DNA from 3 places in the Kineococcus gypseus genome. Region 3 is predicted to be linked to each of the others. Evidence: riboswitches for the same ligand, from Rfam matches in the RefSeq annotation. Region 3 holds a riboswitch; each other region holds the start of a gene.
The links. A riboswitch is a leader RNA that binds a small molecule or an ion and turns the genes downstream of it on or off. The one in region 3 is predicted to bind S-adenosylmethionine.

Region 1 (7,070 bases), on a different contig from region 3:
TCCGGGCGCGGGCGCTGGACCCGGCCGGGTGAGGGCGGGCCCCCGCCCCGGGGCGAGGGCCCGCGGCGCTCAGCTGCGGTTCTGCTTCACCCGCCGCTCGACCAGGCCGAGCAGCACGTCGCTCAGCTTGCCCAGCAGCCCCAGCAGCAGGATCGCCAGCAGCACCTGGTCGGTGCGCCCGACGTTCTGGCCGTTGGTGAGCTGGTAGCCCAGGCCGATCGAGGCCGCGATCAGCTCGGCGGCCACCAGGAACAGCCAGCTCTGCGCCAGCCCCAGGCGCAGGCCGGACAGGAACGCCGGCGCCGTGGCCGGCAGCAGGATCTCGGCGAACAGCCGCACCCCGTTGCGCCCGTAGGCGCGGCCGACCTCCACCAGCGCCGGGTCCAGGTGGCTCAGCGCCGAGTGCACCGTGGTGTAGACGGGGAAGAACGCGCCGATGGCGATGAGCACCACCTTCGGCGTCTCCCCCAGACCGATCCACAGGCTCAGCAGCGGCACCCACGCCAGCGAGGGCACCGCCCGCAGCGCGCCGATCGTCGGGCCCAGCAACTGCTCGGCGGTGCGCAGCAGGCCCGTCAGCCCGCCGAGCACGACGCCGAGGCCGGCGCCCCACAGGAAGCCCAGCAGGACGCGCTGGGCGGAGATGGCGATGTTCAGCTGCAGCGCCCCGGTGCCCCACATGTCCACCGCCGCGCGCGCCACGTCCGCCGGCGGGGGCAGCTGCACGGGCGTGAAGACGCCCAGCGTGGAGGTCAGCTGCCAGGCGGCCACCAGCGCCAGCGGCACCACGGCGCCCAGCAGCCAGCGCCCGGCGCCCGGGCGGCGGCGGGCGCCCGTGCCCGCCGCCGCCGGGCGCTGCACGGCCGGCGCGCTCACGAGGAGGACCCGGCGGCCTGCTCGGCGAAGCGCGGCTCGAGCAGCCCCTCCAGCGCCGTGCGGGCCTCGTCCTCCGAGCGCACGTCGCCGTTGGCGGCCATCAGCGGGATGACCCCCTCGAGCACCGTGCGCTGCGCCTCGCCGGGCACCGGGTCGATGTCTAGGGCGGTGCGCTGGCCGAGCACCAGCTCGGCGACGCGCGGCTCCAGCTGGGCCTGCTCGGCGTACAGCGCGACCAGGTCCGCGGGGTTGGCCAGCGCCCAGGCGCGCGCCTGCTCGTAGGCGTCGACGACCTGCTGCACCAGCTCCGGGGAGCTCTCGACGAACTCCTCGCGGGCGTTGAGCACCCCGTACGTGTTGAAGGCGACGTTGCGGTAGAGCAGCCGCGAGCCGTTCTGCACCTCGGTGGCGGCCATGTTCGGGTCCAGGCCCGCCCAGGCGTCGACGTCGCCGCGCTCCAGGGCCGCGCGCCCGTCGGGGTGCTGCAGGTTGAGGATCTCCACGTCGGAGGCGGCCAGCCCGGCCTCGTCGAGGGCCTGGCGCAGGAAGAAGTACGGGTCGGTGCCGGTGGTGGCCGCGATGCGCTTGCCGCGCAGGCCCGCCACGTCGGTCACGTCGGAGTCCGGGCCGACGACCAGCGCGGTCCACTCCGGCTGCGAGTAGACGTCGACGGTCTTGACGGCCAGGCCGTTGGCGCGCGCCTGCAGCACGGCGGAACCGGCGGTGGAGGCCAGGTCGAGGTTGTCGTTGCGCAGGAACTCGTTGGCCCTGTTGCTGCCCAGCGACTGCTCCCACTGCACGGTCAGGCCGGCGTCCTCGAGGATCCGCTGCTGGCGCACCACCAGGCTCAGCGGGTTGTAGAAGGCGTAGTCGAGGCGGACGGTGCCGCCGGCGGCGGCGGCGGTGGCGCTGCCGCTGGGCGCGGGGGCGGTGCCGGTGGAGCTCTCCCCCTGCACGCAGCCGGCGGCGCCGAGGGCGACACCGCCGAGGAGGCCGCCCAGGGCGGTGCGGCGCGCGAGGGGGCGGGAGGAGCTGGGCACGGGTCTCTCCAGGGGGCAGGGCCGCCCGCGCGGTCGCGGGCGGCGGGCTCGGCGGTGCTGCGGGGCCCGCGCTGGTGCGGGCCCCGCGGTGCGGGACCCGCGCGGGGCGGGTCCCGGGGTCGGGCGCGGGATCGGTCGTGCGGGCGGGGCGAACGGGTGGGGCGAGCGGGTGGGGGTCGGCTCAGGCGTGCGCGCGCGGCACGCCCAGCAGCTCCAGCAGCTCCACCCGCAGGTGGGCCAGCGAGGAGTCGCCGCGGTCGCGCGGGCGGGGCGCGTCCACGCGCAGGTCGCGCACCACGTGGGCGCCGGGCCGGCCCTCGCGGGTGCCGAGCACCAGGACCCGGTCGGCCAGGTGCAGCGCCTCGTCCACGTCGTGGGTGACGAGCAGGACGGTGGCGCCGGTGCTGCGCTGGAGGTCGTCCAGCAGGTCCTGCACCTTCAGGCGGGTCAGGGCGTCCAGGGCCGCGAACGGCTCGTCCATCAGCAGCACGCCCGGGCGGCGCACCAGGGCGCGCGCCAGCGCGGCGCGCTGGGCCATGCCGCCGGAGACGCTCCGCGGGCGGTGCCCGGCGAAGTCGGCCAGGCCCACGCTCGCCAGGCGCTGCAGCACCTGCTCGCGGCCCTCGGCGCGCGGGGTGCCGCGGGGCAGGCCCAGGGCGACGTTGCCGGCGAGGTCGCGCCACGGCAGCAGGCGCGGCTCCTGGAAGACGACGCCCGTGCGCGCGCCGACGCCGCGCACGACCTCGCCGCCGACCTCGACGGTGCCGGAGGTGGGGGTGTCCAGGCCGGCGACCAGGCGCAGCAGGGTGGACTTGCCGCTGCCGGAGGCGCCCAGCAGGGCCACGGTGCTGCCGGGGGCGACCTCCACGTCCACGTCCGCGAGCACGTCGCGGGTGCCGGTGGGGGTGGTGAAGGCGCGGCCCACGCCGCGCAGGACGACGCCGGCGGCGTCGACCCGCTGGGCGGGGTCCACGGGGGCGGCGGTGCGGGCGGACGCGCCGGCGCGGGCTGACGCGGGCTGCGTGGGGACGGCCGGCAATGCTCCTCCATCGGTCCTGGCGTGAGCACCGCACCCCCTGTTCCGGCCAGGGAACGGGGGGAGGTTGCTGCGGCGTCGACGAGCCAGGTCTCTCGGCCGCTCTGGATGGGTGGCGTCATCAAACGCGACCCGCGCCCGCGCTGTCAAAACGGCTGCGCCCCGCCCGGGTGGCGCGGGCGGGGCGCGCCCAGCGCGTCCAGGTCCACCGCCGCGCGCGGGCGCAGCAGCACCGCGCCGGGCACGCCGGCGGCGCGCACGGCCCGCGCGAAGCGCGCGCCCGGCGCCGTCCAGCGCTCGCCCATGGTGCGCGCCAGCCCGGCGGGGGCGAACGTGCCCCAGTGCACCGGCACGGACACCCGCGGGCGCACCCGCACCACCAGGGCCGCGGCCTGCTCGGGGTCCAGGTGGTGCGGTCCCAGGGTGTGACCCCACCCGCCCACCGGCACCAGCGCGACGTCCGGCGCGCGCCCGGCGGCCGCCAGCACGGACTCCGCCAGGCCCTCGAACGCGCCGGTGTCGCCCACCGCCCACAGCAGCAGGTCCGTACCGCCCTCGGCCGCCGGGCGCGCGGGGAAGGCGCCGGGCAGGCGCACCAGGTGACCCACCGGCAGCGCGTGCGCCGGCGCGCCCGTCAGCCTGCCCAGGGTGCGGCGGCCGTCGTGGCGGGCCGGCAGCGCGGTGACGGTCAGCGGCCCGGCCGGGCAGTCGCGCACGAGCACCGAGCGCCCGACGTCCACCTCCGCCACGGCGCTGCCGCGACCGCGCAGGCGCCCCTGCAGCCAGGCGGCCGACCCGGGCGGTGCCACCACCCAGCGCGGGCGCAACCGCCGCAGCGAGGGCAGGTCCAGGTGGTCGTGGTGCAGGTGCGAGAGCAGCACCAGGGTCGGGTCGGCGGAGTGCTCCGGGTCCGGCAGCGGCGGGCGGCGGCGCAGGTGCGCCAGGGCGCCGCGCAGCACCGGGTCGGTGACCACCCGGACCCCCGCCGCGTCGAGCACCGCGGTGGAGTGCCCCAGCCAGCGCAGCCGCACCCCGCTCACCGCCCGGTGCCCCCGGTCCCCCCGGCCGCCGCGCGCGGCGGCGCCGGCGGCACCCCGGCGGGCAGCACGCCGTCGGCGCGCATCCAGCGCACGAGCTGGCGGTGCACGGCGTCGGCGCCCACCAGCAGCCGCTCCCCCGGCACGGAGGTGTCCAGCAGGTCCTCGTCGACGCCCCAGCCGGCCGGGTGCACCAGCACGGCGTCGTTCTGCTCGCCGCCCAGGCCGCCGTGGTGGGCCACCTGCTCCTCGAAGGCGTGCAGCTCGCCGGTGCGCTCGTCGAGGGCGGAGTGCACCAGCAGCGCCGGGGCGGTGCGCATGCGCATCACCCGCAGCACCTCCCCGGCGGCGCGCGGGCCGAAGGGCGCCAGCGGGTCGGTGCCGCGCACCCGCCCGGTGAGCAGCTCGCGGCGACCGCCGGCGCCCAGCACGACCGGGCCGGCCGGTTCGTGGCCGGCCACGAAGCCGATGCCGGGAGCGGCGAGCAGGCCGGGCAGCAGGGCCGGCCAGCGCCGCTCGAGCCCGGGCAGGTCCAGCCGCCCGGCGGGGGCGTCGGGCACGCTCAGCAGCGCCGTGCAGCCCGCGGCGACGACGACGGCGGCGCCCGGGCCGGCGGCCGCGTCCGCGCGCGGCTCGCGGCGCCGCCCGGCGCGCGCTGCTCGCGCGGCTCGCCCGGCGGCGCCCGCCGGGGTCAGGTCGCGCAGCAGGACGCCGAGGCGGCCGCGCGCCCCCTCCCCCGCCACGGGGGCCACCACCGGCGCGGGGGCGGGGCGGCCGCGCCCGACGAGGTCGGCCACGAGCTGCTGCACCGTGCGCCCGGCGAGCTGGCGGAACGTCGGGCCCTGCGCCTGCCCGTGGTCGGAGACGACCACGACGCGGTAGTCGCGCGGGGCGGCGGCGGCCACGGCGGCCAGGGTGCCCAGGGCGCGGTCCACGCCGGCGAGCGCGTCCAGGGACTCCGCGCGGGCGGCGCCGGCGTGGTGGGCCACCTCGTCGTAGTCGAGGAAGTCCACGAAGACCACCGGGCGCCCGGCGGCCAGCTGCTCGGCCACCAGCGCCACGTCGAGGTCGCGCAGCAGCGCGGTGGTCAGCGCCCGCAGCAGCACCGACCGGCCGCGGCGGCGCACGCGCGGCTCGACCCCGCGCACGCGCTGCTGCCGGCCCTGGTGCAGCTCCCTGACCACCTCCCCCGCGGTCAGCACCAGGCTGCGCGCCAGCCCGAAGGGGCGCAGCACGTAGCGCAGGTAGGGGCGGCCGGAACCGCCGCCGCGGGAGGTGGAGACCACCAGGTGCGCGTGGGCGCCCTCACCGGAGAAGACGGTGCCGACGCCGGCGCCGCCGTGCGCCAGCAGCCCCTCGCGGCCGGCGGCGCGGGCGGCGCGCACCAGCCGCTGCTCGACGACGGCGGCGTCGGCCGGCCGGTTGGCCACGAGCACGCGCCCCAGCTGCGGGTCCCACCAGCGGAAGGCGGGCACGTCCTCGGTGGTGCCGTGCAGCAGGCCGGCCTGGCTGGCGGGCGTCGTCGACGGCAGGGGCGCGCGCCAGCCGGTGGCGCGGTGGCTGCCGGTGCGCAGCCACCGCGCGATCGTGGGCAGCGTGCCGGCGTGCACCCCGAAGCGCAGCAGCGGCAGGGACAACCCGTCGACCTGCACCACCAGCAGGCCGGGCGGCGCCTCGCCGTGCGGGCCGGGGCGCTGCCGGCGCAGCAGGTCGCCGACCACCCAGCTGCTGTCGCCCACCCCGAGGAGCCGGCGGGCGACGACCGCCACCAGGCCCGTGACCAGGTACACCTGCCACAGCGCCCCCGCGCCGCGCAGGTCCAGCCCCGGCAGCGCCGTCAGGGCGGTGTGCAGCACCAGCAGCTGCACCGCCACGCCCAGCAGCACGGTCAGCGCCGGGCCGGCCACCCGCACCAGCGGGGCGAGCACGGGGCGCACCACCACGTCACCGGCCAGCAGCAGCGCCGAGGAGGCCAGCAGCCACAGCGGGGAGCTGTACTGCAGCGCGGGGACGACCTGGGCGCTGATCCACAGCGCCGCCGCGGTGGGCACCACGCCGAGGACCGCGTCGCGCGCGTCCCGGGCGCTCAGCAGGCGGCGGCGCCTCCCGCGGGCCGGCCGGCGGCCGGGGGCGCCGGGCACGCCAGGCACGCCGGACCCACCTCAGAAGCCCAGGCGCTGCAGCTGCTTGGGGTCGCGCTGCCAGTCCTTGGCGACCTTCACGCGCAGGTCCAGGTGGCAGCGCTCGCCCAGCAGCGCCTCGATGGAGCGGCGCGCGCGGGTGCCCACGTCCTTCAGGCGCGCGCCGGCGCGGCCGATGACGATGCCCTTCTGGCTCTCGCGCTCGACGTACAGCCACACGTGGACCTCCAGCAGGCCGTTCTCGCGGCGGCCCACCTCCTCGACCACGACGGCCAGGGAGTGCGGCAGCTCGTCGTGCACGCCCTCTAGCGCCGCCTCGCGCACCAGCTCGGCGATCATGACGTTCTCGGGCTCGTCGGTCAGCTCCCCGTCCGGGTACAGCCGCGGGCCCGGGGGCAGGTGCGACAGGAGCACGTCGGCGACGACGTCGACCTGCTCGCCGGTGACGGCGGAGGCGGGCACGACGTCGGCGAAGCCGCCCAGCAGCTCCTCGCCCAGCGCGCTGACCGCCAGCAGCTGCTCGGCCACGCGCTCGGGGCGCACCTTGTCGGTCTTGGTCACCAGCGCCACCTTCGTCGAGCGCGGCACGGCCCCCAGCGCCTCGGCGATGTAGCGGTCCCCGGGGCCGACGCGCTCGTCGGCGGGCACGCACATCGCCACGACGTCGACCTCGGCCAGCGTCTCGTGCACCAGGTCGTTCAGGCGCTGGCCCAGCAGGGTGCGCGGGCGGTGCAGGCCGGGGGTGTCGACGAGGACGAGCTGGGCGTCGGGGCGGTGCACGATGCCGCGCACCGCGTGGCGGGTGGTCTGCGGGCGGGTGGAGGTGATGGCGACCTTCTGCCCCACCAGGGCGTTGGTCAGCGTGGACTTGCCGGCGTTGGGCCGGCCCACCAGGCACGCGAAGCCGGAGCGGTGCACGGCGGCCGCACCGGCCGCACCG
Region 2 (7,070 bases), on a different contig from region 3:
GACGCACCCGCTCCGACCCTAGCGGCACGCCCCGCCGCGGGGAGCGGCTCCGGCACGCCCGCCGGCACGCCGGACCAGCACGCCGGACCAGCACGCCGCACCAGCACGCCCCGCGCGGTGGGCGCGCGCCGCCCGTGCCATGGTCGGGGGGTGAGCGGGGGAGCCGGGGACGGGGACGGGGCGACGGTGCGGGTGCACCTGCTGGGGGTGCCGCTGCGCTCGCGCGAGCGCCTGGGCCGGCACGTGGAGGGCCTGCTGCGCGAGCTGGCCCTGGTGCGGATCAGCGGGCAGCGGCCGGCGAGCTCGCTGCCGGCGCGCCTGCTGGAGCTGGCCGGTGAGCTGGAGACCACCTACGCGCCCCAGCGGGCCCTGCCCACGCGCGCGATGGAGGAGGCGCTGGCGGCCGGGCGGGAGTTCCTCGACGTCGCCTACGACGCCGCACCCGGTTCGGCCGGGTACGTGCGCGACCTGCTGGACGTGCTGGAGGAGGCCGACGGGTTCTGCCGCTCCGAGCAGCTGCTGACGCTGCCGGCGCCCGAGGAGCTGGTGGCGCTGCGCCGCTGGGTGTTCGGGGAGTTCCTCGCCCAGCTCGCCGGCGCCGAGCCGCGTTCCTGGCACGGGCCCTCGCAGCGCGGGGCGCCCGAGGAGCCGGAGCCCGCGCTGCCCCCGCTGCCCGCGCCCCTCGAGACGACCGCGCCCGGCCCGGGCGCCGCGGCGGACGGCCGGCTGGTCGGCGCCCCGCTCGTGCTGGACTCCGTGGCCAGCGCCGTGGGCACCGCCCGGCGCCACGTGCGCCGGGCGCTGGCCGAGCTGGGCGCGCCGGAGCTGGAGGGCTCGGCGGAGCTGGGCGTCTCGGAGCTGGTGACCAACGCGGTGCTGCACGCGCGCACCGCGTTCTCCGTGGCGGTGCGCGTCGGCGAGGACGGCCGGGTGCGCGTGGAGGTCTCCGACAGCTCGCCCGTGCCGGTGCAGGTGCGCCGCCCGGGCGCCTCGGCCACCACCGGCAGGGGCCTGCAGCTGGTCGCGTCGGTGTCCACCGGCTGGGGCGTGCAGGTGCGCTCCGAGGGCGACGGACCGGGCAAGACCGTGTGGTTCGAGCCGCGCGCGGAGCGCGGCGGGCGCCCGGACGAGGACGCCGGCGAGGCGGTGGACGCCACCGCGTGGGCCGCGGACGTCGCCGAGCTCCTGCAGCCCGGCGCGGGCACCGCCCCGCGCGAGGGGTGAGCGCGGGAGCGCCTCGGGACGAGCCGGTCGGCGGCCCGGTCCCCGGCCCGGGCGTCAGCCCGGCGCCCGCCCCCGCCGCCCCCCGCCCGGCACCGCGGCCGGGCCCGGCAGCCGGCGCCGGGCCGGGCGGCGCGCGGCCAGCGCCCCGGTGAAGCGGTCCAGCAGGATGGCCAGCAGCACCACGGCCAGGCCGCCCTCGACGCCGGTGGCCACGTCGAGCTGGGTCACCGCGCGCACCACGACGGCCCCCAGGCCGGCGGCGCCGCTCAGGCCGGCGACGACGACCATCGACAGCGACAGCATGATCACCTGGTTGACGCCCGTCATGATCGAGGGCAGCGCCATCGGCAGCTGCACCCCGCGCAGCACCTGCCCGGGGCGGGCGCCGAAGGCGTGCGCGGCCTCGACGACCTCGCGGTCGACGTGGCGGATGCCCAGCTCCGTCAGCCGCACCGCCGGCGCCAGCGCGAACACGGCCGTGGCCACCACCCCGGGCACCACGCCGACGCCGAAGAAGAACACCGCCGGGATCAGGTAGACGAACACCGGGGTGGTCTGCATGAAGTCCAGCACCGGGCGCAGCACGAGGCTGACCCCGCGGTGCCGCGCGGCCAGCACCCCCAGCGGGATGCCCACGGCGATCGCGGCGGCGGCCGCCACCAGCACCAGCGACAGGGTCTGCACCGTCTCCTCCCACAGGTCCAGGGAGAGCACCAGCCCCAGCGCCACGGCGGTGCCCACCGCCAGGCCCCAGCCACGCACGAGCAGGCCCGCCAGGGCCAGCAGGACCACCCACACCCACGCGGGCGGGGCGCTCAGCGCCGCGGTCAGGGCGTCCACGACGGCCTCCACCGCCGCGGAGACGCCGTCGAAGAGCCAGGGCGCGACGAGCAGGAGCCGGTCGACGAGGTCGGAGACCCACTGCCCGACGGGGATGCGTGGCACGTCAGCTCCTCGTGGAGGTCGCGGGGGCCGCACCGGCGGCCCGTCCGCCGGTCCGTCCGCCGGTCGGGCCGTCGGTCAGGTCGACGGTGGTGGGGGGCGCGGCCGGGGTGGCGGCCAGGGCGTCCAGGACGGCCGCGCGCGGCACCACCCCCAGCAGGCGCGAGCGCTCGTCCACGACGGCCAGCGGCACCGGGTGCCGGCCCAGCAGCGCCAGCAGGTCGATGAGCGGGCGCTCCGGCGGCGTGGTGACGTGGTGCGCCACGAGGTCCCCGGCCCGCACGGTGGTGCGGCCCTCGGCGGCCGCGCGCGCCAGCGCCTCGTCCAGCGCCACGCCGACGATGCGGCGCTCGCCGTCCAGGACGTACGCGCCGGTGGCCTCCGCGGCGCCCAGGGCGCGCAGCACGTCGGCGACCGGGTCGCCCAGGCGCACCGTCAGGCGCGGTTCGCGCAGGACGTCGCCGGCGGTCAGCACGCGGGTGCGGTCCACGTCGGAGACGAAGTCGGCGACGTAGGCGTCGGCGGGCGCGGAGATGATCTGCGGGCCGGTGCCCAGCTGCACCGCGCGCCCGTCCTTCAGCAGCAGGATCCGGTCGCCCAGGCGCATCGCCTCGTTGAGGTCGTGCGTGATGAACACGACGGTCTTGCGCAGCTCGGACTGCAGGCGCAGCAGCAGTTCCTGCATGTCGCGCCGGATGAGGGGGTCCAGCGCGGAGAACGGCTCGTCCATGAGCAGCACGCTGGTGTCGGCGGCCAGCCCGCGCGCCAGCCCGACGCGCTGCTTCATGCCGCCGGAGAGCTGCTCGGGCAGCGCGTCGGCGCGGTCCAGCAACCCCACCGTCTCCAGCGCCCAGTCGGTGCGCTCGCGCTGCTCGGCCGCGCTCGCGCCGCGCACCGCCAGGCCGTAGGCGGCGTTCTCGCGCACCGTGCGGTGCGGGAAGAGCGCGAAGTGCTGGAACACCATGCCGACCTCGCGGTTGCGCAGGTGGCGCAGCTCCGCGGCGCCGGCCGAACCCAGGTCGCGCCCGCCGACCTCGACGGACCCGGCCGTGGGTTCGACGAGCCGGTTCAGCAGGCGCACCAGCGTCGACTTGCCCGAGCCCGACAGGCCCATCACCACGAAGAACTCCCCGCGCTGCACGGTGAAGCTCACGTCGTGGACGGCCACGGTGGCGCCGGTGCGCCGCTGGACCTCCGCGCGCCCGACGCCCTCGCGGGCCAGGCGCAGGGCCTCCTGGGCGCGCGCGCCGAAGACCTTCGTCAGCCCGGTGGCCCGCAGCGCGGGGACCTCGCTCACGCCCCGGCCACCCACGAGTCCACCGTCGAGCGGTTCTCCTCCACCCACGTGGCCGCGACCTCCTCGACGTCCTCGCCGTCGACGTCCACGGCCTTCTGCAGGGCCTCGACGTCCTCCAGGGGCAGGCGGAAGTCCTCCAGCAGCGCGGTGAAGCGCGGTGCCTGCTCCTGCAGCTCCTTGCTGGCGGCGATGTTGGCGCTGTAGGCGGGCATCGCGCAGGCGCCGTCGCCGGTGGTCAGGCAGCCGTCGGTGTACGGGGTGGGTTCCTCCAGCTGGACCATGTCGTACTGCGCGAAGACCGCGTGCGGGTGGTACAGGTACAGCACGATCGGCTCCTCGCGGCCGTAGGCGCGCTCCAGCTGCGCCAGCTCGGCCGCCTCGCCGGCCACGACGTGCTCCAGCTCGATCCCGTACCCCTGCAGACGCTTGGTGTTCTGCTCGGTGGTGACGTACCCGGGGTCGGCGTCGTAGAACTTCCCGCCGAGCTGCTCGGCGTAGTCGTTCAGCTGGGTGACGCTGCGCAGGCCCTCCAGCTCGCCGCCGGGCTCGACGGCGTAGCGCGGCACGAACCAGCCCTGGGAGGCGTTGCCGTACGTCTCGGAGACGATGTCGACCTGCTCGGCCGCCTCGTCGGCGAACGCCTGCTGGTTCGGCAGGGCGACCTCCGTCAGCAGGTCGACGTCGCCGCGCTGGGCGCCGGCCCACGCGGCGGCCGGGTCGAGCTGGGTGGTCTCCAGCTCCGCCACGCCCAGGTCGGGGTGGTCGGCGGCGATGCGCGCGAGGATCGCGTTGGTCAGGGCGGCGGCGCTCCAGCTGAACTGGGCGGTCTGCACCGTGATGCCCTCCTCGCCGGAGGCGCCGGTGGAGGAGTCCCCGCCGCAACCGGCGGTGGCCAGCGAGGCGGCCAGGGCGGTGGTCAGCAGGATCGATCGGGCGCGGGGTCGAGCGGGCGCGAAGCGCATGGTTCCTCTTCATCCGGGGTGCTCCCGCGACCCCGGGGTCCGCTCGGTGTTGCGGGGCCCCGGGGCGGGAGCGGGTGACGGGGTGGTGGCGCGGGTCCGGCCGGAGCGGGTCAGCCCACCACGGGACCGCGGGGCTCGTCGCCCCGCAGCGTGATGCGGTGCATGACGCGGCGCTGGTCGCCGTAGTCGCGGGTGGCGTAGTGCACGGTGGAGCGGTTGTCCCAGATCGCCACGTCGCCCACGGACCAGCGGTGGCGCACGACGTGCTCCGGCTTGGTGGTGTGCGCGTAGAAGAGGTCGAGCAGGTAGCGGCTCTCCGCGTCGGAGACCCCGGCGATGTGGGAGGTGAAACCCGGGTTGACGAACAGGCCCTTGCGGCCGGTCTCGGGGTGCACGCGCACCACCGGGTGCTCCACGGGCACCAGGGCGCGGAACCGCTCGCCCTCCCACGTCGTCTCGCGGCCCTGCCGCTGGGCGAGGTAGTAGCCGAACTCGCGGGTCCCGTCGTGCACCGCGGTGAGCTGGTCGGCCAGGCGCTGCACGGGGGCGCTGAGGGACTCGTAGGCCAGCTGCAGGTCGGCCCACTGGGTGTCCCCGCCCAGCGGCGGCAGCACCACGGCGCGCAGCACCGACCCCAGCGGCGGGCGGCGCACGAACGTCACGTCGGTGTGCCACACGTCGGCGAAACCGCCCTCGGCGCTGTCCAGCGCGTAGATCTCGGGGTGCTCCTCGTCCACGCCGGGAACCACCGGGTGCGACTCGGTCACGTCCCCGAAGCGCCGGCCGAAGGCCACCTGGCTGTCGGGGTCGAGGTCGTGCTGGCCGGGCAGGAAGAGCACCTTGTGCTCGGCCAGGGCGGTGCGCAGCGCCCGCACCTGCGCGTCGGTGGCGCGCGCGAGGTCGAGCCCGTGGACGCGCGCGCCGAAGGACGGGCCGAGCGGCTCGAGGTCGAGCGGTTCGAGGTCGAGGGGGGCGGGGGCCGGCTCGGCGGCGCGCGGGGCGGCGACGGGGGCGGGCGCGGCGGTGCTGAGGGTCATGGCTGTTCCGTTCGACGGCGCGGGGACGTGCGGGCGGCGGGTGCTGGGGGCTGTGCGCCCTCCACGGGCGCGTGCCGGGGGAGCGGCGCGGTGCGGCGGGTGGTGCCGCGGGTGGTGCGGGCCGGGGTCAGCGACAGATCGCGCTGGTGCACCGCATGAGGTCCACGTGCCATCGCGCGGTGAGGTGGCTGCTCGTCAGCGCCCGGGCGGCGCCGGACGGGGCGGGCTCCCCGAGGTGTGCGGACACGCGTTCCTCCATCGGTCCTGGCGGGAGCACCTGCCCTCACGGGTGGTTGCTGCGGCGTCGACGAGCCAGGTCTCTCAGCCGCTCTGGATGGTGCGCCGACGGTAGGAGGCGGCGCGGGTGGGCGTCAAGCGCAGCGCCGGGCGCCGTGGGAGGGTGGCCGCCGGGCCGCGCCGAGCACGGGCGGCGCCACGACCCCGGAGGAGCCCACCACGTCCACCCCCACCGCCGCGCGGGCCCGGGCGCGCCGCCGGCTGCCGCGCACCGCCGCGTTCGCCGTCGCGTGCGCCGCGCTCGTCCTGGTCTTCGCCTCGGCCGGCACCCCGATCCCGCACTACAACGACTACCGCGCCCGCGACGGGCTGACGAACGCCGACCTGACGGTCGCCACCGTCGTCTACCTCGCCGCGGCGGCCCTGTCGCTGCTGGTGCTCGGGCGCCTGTCCGACCACCTGGGGCGCCGGCCCGTGGGGGTGGCCGCGCTGCTCGGCTCCGCGCTGGGGCTCGCGGTGCTGCTGGACGTGGACGGGCTCGCCGAGCTGGCGGGCGGGCGGTTCCTGCAGGGGCTGTCCACGGGGCTGGCCTCCAGCGCGCTGGGCGCGCTCGTCGTCGACTCCGCGCCCGAGCGGCGCCGGTGGCTGCCCGCGGCGGTCACCGGCACCGCCCCGATGCTGGGCATCCCCGTGGGGGCGCTGGTCTCCGGGGCGCTGGTGGACCACGCGCCCGCGCCGCGCCAGCTCGGCTACGTCGTGGTGGGCGGCCTGCTGCTGGCGGCCGCCGCGCTGGTGGCGCTGAGCCCGGAGACGGTCCGCCGGACGACGGCGCGGCGCGCGGCCGCCTCGCTGCGCCCGCGCGTGCTGGTGCCGGCCGGGGCCCGGCGGGCCCTGCTCGTCGTGGCGGCGCTGGTGCTGGCCACCTGGTCCGTGGGGGGTTTCTACCAGGCGTTCGGGCCCTCGATCGCCCTCGACCAGCTCGGCTCGGGCGCGGCCCTGACGGCCGGTGCGGTGTTCGGCTCGTTCACCCTGCTCAGCGTCCTGGGCGGTCCGCTGGCGGCCCGGCTGCGCCCGGACCGGGCGGTGCGGCTGGGGGCGCTGGCCTACGCGCTGTGCTTCGCGGGGGTCCTGGCCGCCCTGGCCGCGGGGGCGGTCGTGCCCTTCCTCGCCGCGAGCCTGCTGGCGGGCGTGGCGCAGGGCGCCGCCCAGACGGCGGCCATGCGCAGCCTGCTGGCGCGCACCGCGCCGGCCGAGCGCGCCGGGTCGCTCTCCACGGTCTTCCTGCTCAGCTACGGCAGCGCCGCCGTCCCCGGGCTGCTCGCCGGGCGGCTGACCGGGGTGCTCAGCACGCCGCAGATCGCCGCCTGCCAC
Region 3 (7,070 bases):
CAGCGGCGCGGCGGCGAGGGCGGCGAGCAGGGAACGGCGGCTGAGCAAGGGTTTCTCCTCGGGGTGGGCGCGGACCGGCCCGGGCGGCCGGGCCGGTGGGGCGCCCCGGCGGTGCCGGAGCGCGGTGGGACGGTTCAGAGGACCTTCGCGAGGAAGGCGCGGGTGCGCTCGTGCCGGGGGGAGTCCAGGACCTCCCGGGCCGCCCCCTCCTCCACGACGACGCCCTCGTGCAGGAACAGCACGCGGTCGGCGACCTCGCGGGCGAAGCCGATCTCGTGCGTGACGACGACCATCGTGGTGCCGGCCGCGGCGAGGTCGCGGATGACGTCGAGCACCTCGCCGACCAGTTCGGGGTCCAGCGCGGAGGTGGGTTCGTCGAAGAGGACCAGCGAGGGCCGCAGCGCCAGGGCGCGGGCGATCGCCACGCGCTGCTGCTGCCCGCCGGACAGGCGGCGCGGGTACTCGTCCTCCTTGCCGGCCAGCCCGACGCGCGCCAGCAGCGCCCGGGCCTCGGGCAGCACCTCCGCGCGTCGGCGGCGCTGCGCCGACAGCGGCGCCTCCAGGACGTTCTCCAGGACGGTCAGGTGGGGGAAGAGGTTGAACTGCTGGAAGACGAAGCCGATGCCGGAGCGCTGGCGCAGCACCTCGCGCTCGTGCAGCTCGCGCAGGTGCGCGCCGGCCCGGCGGTAGCCGATGAGCTCGCCGCCGACCTCCACGACGCCGGCGTCCACCTTCTCCAGGTGGTTGATCGTGCGCAGCAGGGTGGACTTGCCCGACCCGGAGGCGCCCAGGACGACGGTCACGGTGCCGGCCTCCACGGTCAGGTCGACGCCGCGCAGCACCTCCACGGCGCCGAAGCGCTTGTGCACGCCGCGCAGGCGCACGACGGGCTGCTCGGCCACGGTGCCCACCGCGCTCACCGCGCCACCCCCGCGCCCCGGCGCGCCCCGGCGGCGCGCAGCGACCGGGCCAGGCGCAGCAGCGACGGCTCCTCGTGCCGGCTGCTGCCGCGGCCGTAGCGGCGCTCCACCGCCCACTGCGCGACGGACAGCACGGTCGTCAGCGCGAAGTACCACACGGCCGCCACGAGCAGCAGCGGGATCACCTGACCGGTGCGGTTGTAGACGACCTGCACCTGGTAGAAGAGCTCCGGCAGCGCCATGACGTAGACCACCGAGGTGCCCTTGAGCAGCCCGATCACCTCGTTGCCCGTGGTGGGCACGATGACGCGCAGCGCCTGCGGCAGCTGGATGCGCCAGAACTGCCGCGCGCGCGGGATGCCCAGCGCCGCCGCCGCCTCGCGCTGGCCGGGGTCGACCGCCAGGAACCCCGAGCGCACGATCTCCGCGCAGTACGCGGCCTGGTGCAGGCCCAGCCCCAGGAACGCCGCGGTGACCGGGCCGACGAGGTCCTGGGTGGGGACGCTGACGAACTGCGGGCCGAACGGCACGCCCAGGCCGATGCGGTCGTAGAGGATCGCCAGGTTGTACCAGAACAGCAGCTGCAGGATCAGCGGCACCGAGCGGAAGACGCTGATGTAGGTGAAGCTGACGGCCTTGAGCAGCGGGTTCGACGACATCCGCATCAACGCCAGCACCGTGCCCAGCGCGAGCCCGATCACCGTGCCGACGACCGTGAGCTGCACGGTCAGCCACAGCGACTCCAGGATCGTCGCGGAGAACAGGAACTCGCCCACGGTCGGCCAGTCCCACGCGGGGTTCGTCACCAGGGCGTTGACGGCCATGGCGGCCAGCACCGCCACGACGGCGGTGGCCAGCCAGCGCCACGGGTGGCGCGCGGGCAGGACGCGCACGGCCGGCGCGGGGGCGGCGGGCGGTGGTGCGGACCGCGCACCGGGCGCGGTGGGGGTGGGGATCGTCACGGGTGCTTCCTCGGGCAGGGGCCGCTCGGGCGGCGGGTGAGGGGGCGCGGGCGCGCGGGTGCTGGCGCCCCGGTCGGTCCCGGAGCGTCAGCGCGCCACGGGCGCGCGGGAGGCGCCGCGGCGGTGGGGGCGGTGCGGGGAGGGTGTGCTGCGCTCAGGCGCGACAGGCCGCCGAGGCCACGCGGCCGAGGTCGACGTGGCGGCGCTGCACGAAGGACGCGGCGCGGGCGGTGCGGGTCATGCTCGACTCCCATCGGTCCTGGCGGAAGCACCCGCGCCCGAGTTCCCTCGGGGGGTTGCTGCGGCGTCGACGAGCCAGGTCTCTCAGCCGCTCTGGATGGACGAGGAGAAACTACCGCACCCGGCGGGGTGTTGTCGATCTCCTGCGGCGGAACGCGTCCGCGCGCCGGTGCGCGAACGCCCCGGCGGCCGGCGTGGTGCCGGCCGCCGGGGCGCTCGGGGCCCGGGTCAGCGCCGGGTCAGCGCCGGGTCAGCGCCGGGTCAGCGGTGCGCGCAGGCCCAGGTGCTCGCGCAGCGTCGTGCCCACGTACTCGGTGGGGTACGCGCCGCGGTCCTGCAGCGCGGGCACGAGCTGCTCGACGATGTCGTCCAGCCCGCTGGGCACCAGGAACGGGGTGATGTTGAACCCGCTGCTGGCGCCCGTGCGCACCCAGCGCGTCAGCTCGTCGGCCAGCTGCGAGGCGGTGCCGGCGAAACCGCGCTGGGTGGAGTTGTGGATGACCAGCTCGCGCAGCGAGTACTTGTTCTCCTCCGCCACGGCCCGCCACTGCTGCGCGATGGCGCGCGGGTCGTGGCCCTGGCGCGCGGCCCCGCGGGTGCCGTCGATGTCCTCGATCACCGGGTCGTGGGCCGGCAGCGGGCCGTCGGGGTCGTAGCCGGAGAGGTCCTCGCCCCACACCTGCCCCACGAGCGAGAGCGCCGTGGCGGGGGTGACCTGGTTCTCCAGCACCCAGCGGGCCTTCTCCTCCGCGTCCGCCTCGCTGTCGCCGACGACGATCTGCGTGCCGGGCAGGATGAGCACGTCGTCCTCCGGGCGCCCGGCGGCCACGACGCGCCGGCGCACGTCGTCGGCGAACTCCAGCGCGTCGGCGTGGTCGGTGCCGTGCCGGGAGAAGATGACGTCCGCGGAGCGCGCGGCGAAGTCGCGCCCGGCGGGGGAGTCGCCCGCCTGGAAGATCACCGGGTGACCCTGGGGGCTGCGCGGGACGGTGGGGCGGATCTCCACGTCGAACAGCCGGTCCTCGTGGGCGACCGGCGTGAACGCCCCGCCGTCCCAGCTGTCCCACACGCGCCGGGCGAGGGTGACGAACCGCTCGGCGCGCTCGTAGCGGTCGGCGTGGTCCAGGTACCCGCCGCGGCGGAAGTTCGCGCCCGTCCAGGCGTTGTCCGTGGTGACCACGTTCCAGGCCGCGCGCCCGCCGGAGAGCACGTCGAGGGAGGCCAGGCGCCGCGCGAGGTCGGCCGGGTCGTTGTACGTGGTGTTCTGCGTGGCGACCAACCCGATGCGCTCGGTGAGCCCGGCCAGGGTCGCCAGCTCGGTCAGCGCGTCGGGGCGGCCCACGACGTCCAGGTCGTGGATCTTCCCGCGCTGCTCGCGCAGGCGCAGCCCCTCGCCGAGGAAGAACGCGTCGAACAGCCCGCGCTCGGCGGTGCGGACCAGCTGCGTGAACGTCGAGCGGTGCATCTGCGAGCCGCTGCGCGGGTCCGACCAGATGGTCGTGTGGTTCACGCCCTGGAAGAACACCCCGAAGTGGACGGTGGCGTTCGGGTAGCGCAGGTCGTCGGTGCTCATCGTCGGCTCCTCAGGCGGTCGCGAAGCGGTTGGCCGGCCGGGTCAGGCCGAGGGTGGAGCGCAGGGTGGAACCGGCGAGGGGGGCCTGCAGCAGGCGCTGGACGCGCAGCGCGGGCAGCGTGGTGCGCACCAGCTGGCGCAGGTCCTCGTCGAGGACCGCCGCGTGCAGCCGCACCCCGTCCACGCGCGCGGACAGGTCGGTGAGGAACCGCGCGAACTGCTCGCCGGAGCCGGTGAAGCGCACGCGCCCGCGCTCGGGCGCCGCCCCGTCGGCGTCCAGGGCGGCGACGCGCTCGGTGGCCGGGGCGGCGTCGGTGTCGAGGGCGAGCTCGACCTCCACGAGCACCAGCGGGCCGCCCCCGGAGCGGCGGGCTGCGTGGTCCCCGGTGAGCACCACGTCCACCTGCGCGTCCGGCAGCGCGCCCTCGGCGGCGAGCACGACGGACTGCCCCTGCGGCGAGCGCGGCACCGTCAGCGGGCCCTTGACCGACCAGCGGCCGGTGTCGACGTCGACGTGGTGCAGGCGGTCGCGGTCCACGTACCGGCCGGTGGCCACGTCGCGCACGACCGCGTCGTCCTCCCAGGAGTCCCACAGCGCCCGCACCGCGCCCACCACGTCGGCCAGTTCCGTGCGCAGGTCCTCCCCGGCGGTGACGGGCAGGCCCACCGCCCGCGCCGCGGCCGGGTCCGCGGTGGCCACGGGGATCCAGCCGGCCCGCCCGTCCGAGGAGTGGTCCAGCGAGGCGATCTGGGCGGCGACGTGGAACGGCTCGGTGTACGTCGTGGCCACCACGGGCACCAGGCCGATGCCCTCGGTCGTGCCGGCCAGGAACGCCGCGCGCTGCACTGCGTCCAGGTGTCCGGCCGGGTTGCGCGGGTCGGGCAGCGGGGAGTCCTCGAACGTCAGCCCCGTCAGGCCCTGCGCCTGCGCGGTGACGGCGAACCCGCGCAGCCGGGCGGGGGAGAAGACCTCCGAGGGCGTGGCGCGCGAGCGCCGCCAGGCCGACGGGTGCCAGCCGCCGCCGTCGACGTCGAGGAACAGGTGGAACGGTCGGGGCACGGTCGGGCTCCTCGGGAGGTGGGTGGGGGTGGTGCGGGGACGCCGCGCCCGTGCGGGGAGCGCGGCGCGGGCGCGCGCGGTGCCCGGCGCGCACGTCGTGCGGGTGGGCGCAGGACCGGCGCCGCGCGTGCGGGGACCGGCGGGGGAGGGTGCGCGTCAGGCGCGACAGGCGGCGCTGGCGAGGCGCGCGAGGTCCACGTGGAGCCTGCGCACGAGGTGGACGAGCGGAGCGGTGGTGGGGCGGGGGTCCGCGGTCTCCACACGTCCTCCCTCGTCCTCGGCGCGGTCGCCGGCCCCGGCAGTGAACTCCACGGCCCTCGGGAGCGTCAAACGGGCGCGGGCCCGGTGCGTCAGGGCGCGCCCGGCGCCCCGTCGGGCCCGGCGGGCTCCGCGGGCGCGGCGGGCTCCGCGGGCGCGGCGGGCTCGGTGGTGGGCAGGCCCGCGGCCCGCCAGGCCGGGAAGCCGCCGTCCACGTGCACCACGTCGGTGAAGCCCGCCGCGAGCAGCCGGGCCGCCACGGGGCCCGAACCGGCGGGCGAGCCGCAGACGACCACGACGGGCTGGTCCCGGCTCGTCAGCTGCGGCAGCGCCGCGCTCCCGCCGAGGTCGAAGCGCTGCTCCACCTCGTCCTTGGCCACGACGACGGCGCCGGGCAGCGCGCCGTTCGCGGCGCGTCCCGCCTCGCTGCGCACGTCGACGAGCAGCGCGCCGGCGGCCACGGCGCGCCCGGCGCTCGCCGCGTCCACGAGCGGCGCCTCGGGCAGGTCCCCGGGCGGGTCCGCGGGTCCGCTCGCGGGGGTGCTGGGGTCGGGGCTGGCGGTCACGGGGTCCTCCGTCGGGTGTACGTGCGCGGGACGGGTGCGCCGGCGCCCCCGGCGGGTGCGCCGGCCGCTCGCCAGGCGGCGGCGAGCAGCTCGTAGGAGCGCAGCCGGTCGGCTGCGCGGTGGGTGGCGGTGGTCACGAGCAGCTCCTCGGCGCCCGTGGCGCGCTGCAGGGCGTGCAGGCGCCGCACCGCGGTGGCCGGCGAGCCGACGACCTGCGCCTCAAGGCGGTCGGCCACCAGCGCCCGGTCCTCCGGGGTCCAGGTGGCCGCCCGCGCCTCGGCGGGGGCGGGCACCGGCACGGCGCCGCGCCCGCGGCGGATGCTGAGCACCCACGGGCCGTGCGGGTCGGCCAGCTCGGCGGCCCGCTCGTCGCTCTCGGCCACCACGACGTCCACCGAGACCGCCACGCGCGGCGCGGGCAGCACCCCGGGGCGGAACGCCGAGCGGTACGCCTCGACGGTCTCCAGCACGGCCGCGGGGGCCACGTGGTAGTTCGCCACCAGGGGCAGGCCCAGCTCGCCGGCCGCGCGCGCGGACTCCCCGCCGCTGGAGGCCAGCACGTGCACGCGCACGGGCGCCCCCGACAGCAGCGCGCTGCCGTGCCGGCGCCCGTCGGCGTCGACGTGCCCCCCGCCGAGCAGGTCCAGGGCCAGGCGCAGCTCGTCGGCCAGCGGCGGGGGGTCGGCGCGGTGCACGCCCAGCACGCGGGCGGAGGCGCGCAGCAGCTCCAGGACCGCGGGGTCGCGCAGCGGCGGGGGCGGCGGCGCGGGCACCGGCAGCCCGTCCACCACCCGGGACGCGTGCGGGACGCCCGCGCCCCCGTCGGCGCCGCCCGGTCCGCTGTCCGGTCCGCCGCCCGCGCGAGCGGCGGCCGCGGGCGCCGGCACGTGCGCGCGGCCGAAGCCGAGGTCGACGCGGTCGCCGGCGGCGCGGGCGATGGTGGCCCACTGCTCGGCGGCCACCGCCGCGGTCGTCACCGCCAGCAGGCTGGCCGCGGAGCCCACCCGCAGGCGCCGGGTGCTCGCCGCCACCAGGGCGGCCAGCACCGCGGGGGCCGCGGAGGACACGCCCGGGGACAGGTGGTGCTCGGCCAGCCAGAACCCGCGGTACCCCCACCGCTCGGCGGCGCGGGCCAGGTCCAGGCTGTGCGCCACAGCGCTGCCGGCCGGCTCCCCGGTGGACTCCGGCGCCAGGTCGAGCACGGACAGGTGCGCGGCGGGCGCCTCCTGCACGGCCGCGCTCACGCGGGCACCCCGCCGGCGGTCCCGGGGGTCCCGGCGCGCAGGAACGCCGCGGGGTCCGGGCGCGGGTCCGGCACCGGGCCCCAGGCGCCGTCGACGACCGCGTAGCGCAGCCGCGGGCCCTCGGTGAGGAAGCGCTCCAGCGCGTGCAGGAGCCGGTCGACGTCGTCGGTGCCCGTGCCCACGCCGGTGCTGGCGCGCAGCGCGCCGTCACCGAGCCCCAGGGAGTCCGCGAAGCGGTGCGCGCAGA

Region 1: another riboswitch for S-adenosylmethionine. It lies ahead of ACRYMN_RS10795 (ABC transporter ATP-binding protein); the one in region 3 lies ahead of ACRYMN_RS06255 (putative leader peptide).
Region 2: another riboswitch for S-adenosylmethionine. It lies ahead of ACRYMN_RS04985 (TauD/TfdA dioxygenase family protein); the one in region 3 lies ahead of ACRYMN_RS06255 (putative leader peptide).

Annotation. Positions count from the first base shown of each region.
Region 1 covers NZ_JBJLRD010000023.1:37,125-44,194, reverse strand. The annotation lists gene ACRYMN_RS10810 (ROK family protein) at 1-32, shown strand, start outside; gene ACRYMN_RS10805 (ABC transporter permease) at 70-876, opposite strand; gene ACRYMN_RS10800 (aliphatic sulfonate ABC transporter substrate-binding protein) at 873-1,916, opposite strand; gene ACRYMN_RS10795 (ABC transporter ATP-binding protein) at 2,098-2,889, opposite strand; SAM riboswitch class I at 2,960-3,067, opposite strand; gene ACRYMN_RS10790 (MBL fold metallo-hydrolase) at 3,099-3,992, opposite strand; gene ACRYMN_RS10785 (alkaline phosphatase family protein) at 3,989-6,139, opposite strand; gene era (GTPase Era) at 6,152-7,048, opposite strand.
Region 2 covers NZ_JBJLRD010000009.1:24,172-31,241, forward strand. The annotation lists gene ACRYMN_RS04965 (ATP-binding protein) at 151-1,224, shown strand; gene ACRYMN_RS04970 (ABC transporter permease) at 1,279-2,169, opposite strand; gene ACRYMN_RS04975 (quaternary amine ABC transporter ATP-binding protein) at 2,171-3,463, opposite strand; gene ACRYMN_RS04980 (glycine betaine ABC transporter substrate-binding protein) at 3,460-4,425, opposite strand; gene ACRYMN_RS04985 (TauD/TfdA dioxygenase family protein) at 4,536-5,462, opposite strand; SAM riboswitch class I at 5,715-5,803, opposite strand; gene ACRYMN_RS04990 (MFS transporter) at 6,006-7,070, shown strand, end outside.
Region 3 covers NZ_JBJLRD010000011.1:64,218-71,287, forward strand. The annotation lists gene ACRYMN_RS06240 (ABC transporter substrate-binding protein) at 1-48, opposite strand, end outside; gene ACRYMN_RS06245 (amino acid ABC transporter ATP-binding protein) at 135-920, opposite strand; gene ACRYMN_RS06250 (amino acid ABC transporter permease) at 917-1,882, opposite strand; gene ACRYMN_RS06255 (putative leader peptide) at 2,037-2,123, opposite strand; SAM riboswitch class I at 2,130-2,226, opposite strand; gene ACRYMN_RS06260 (NtaA/DmoA family FMN-dependent monooxygenase) at 2,373-3,695, opposite strand; gene ACRYMN_RS06265 (LLM class flavin-dependent oxidoreductase) at 3,706-4,755, opposite strand; gene ACRYMN_RS06270 (putative leader peptide) at 4,912-5,067, opposite strand; gene ACRYMN_RS06275 (rhodanese-like domain-containing protein) at 5,106-5,579, opposite strand; gene ACRYMN_RS06280 (LLM class flavin-dependent oxidoreductase) at 5,576-6,823, opposite strand; gene ACRYMN_RS06285 (aminotransferase class V-fold PLP-dependent enzyme) at 6,820-7,070, opposite strand, start outside.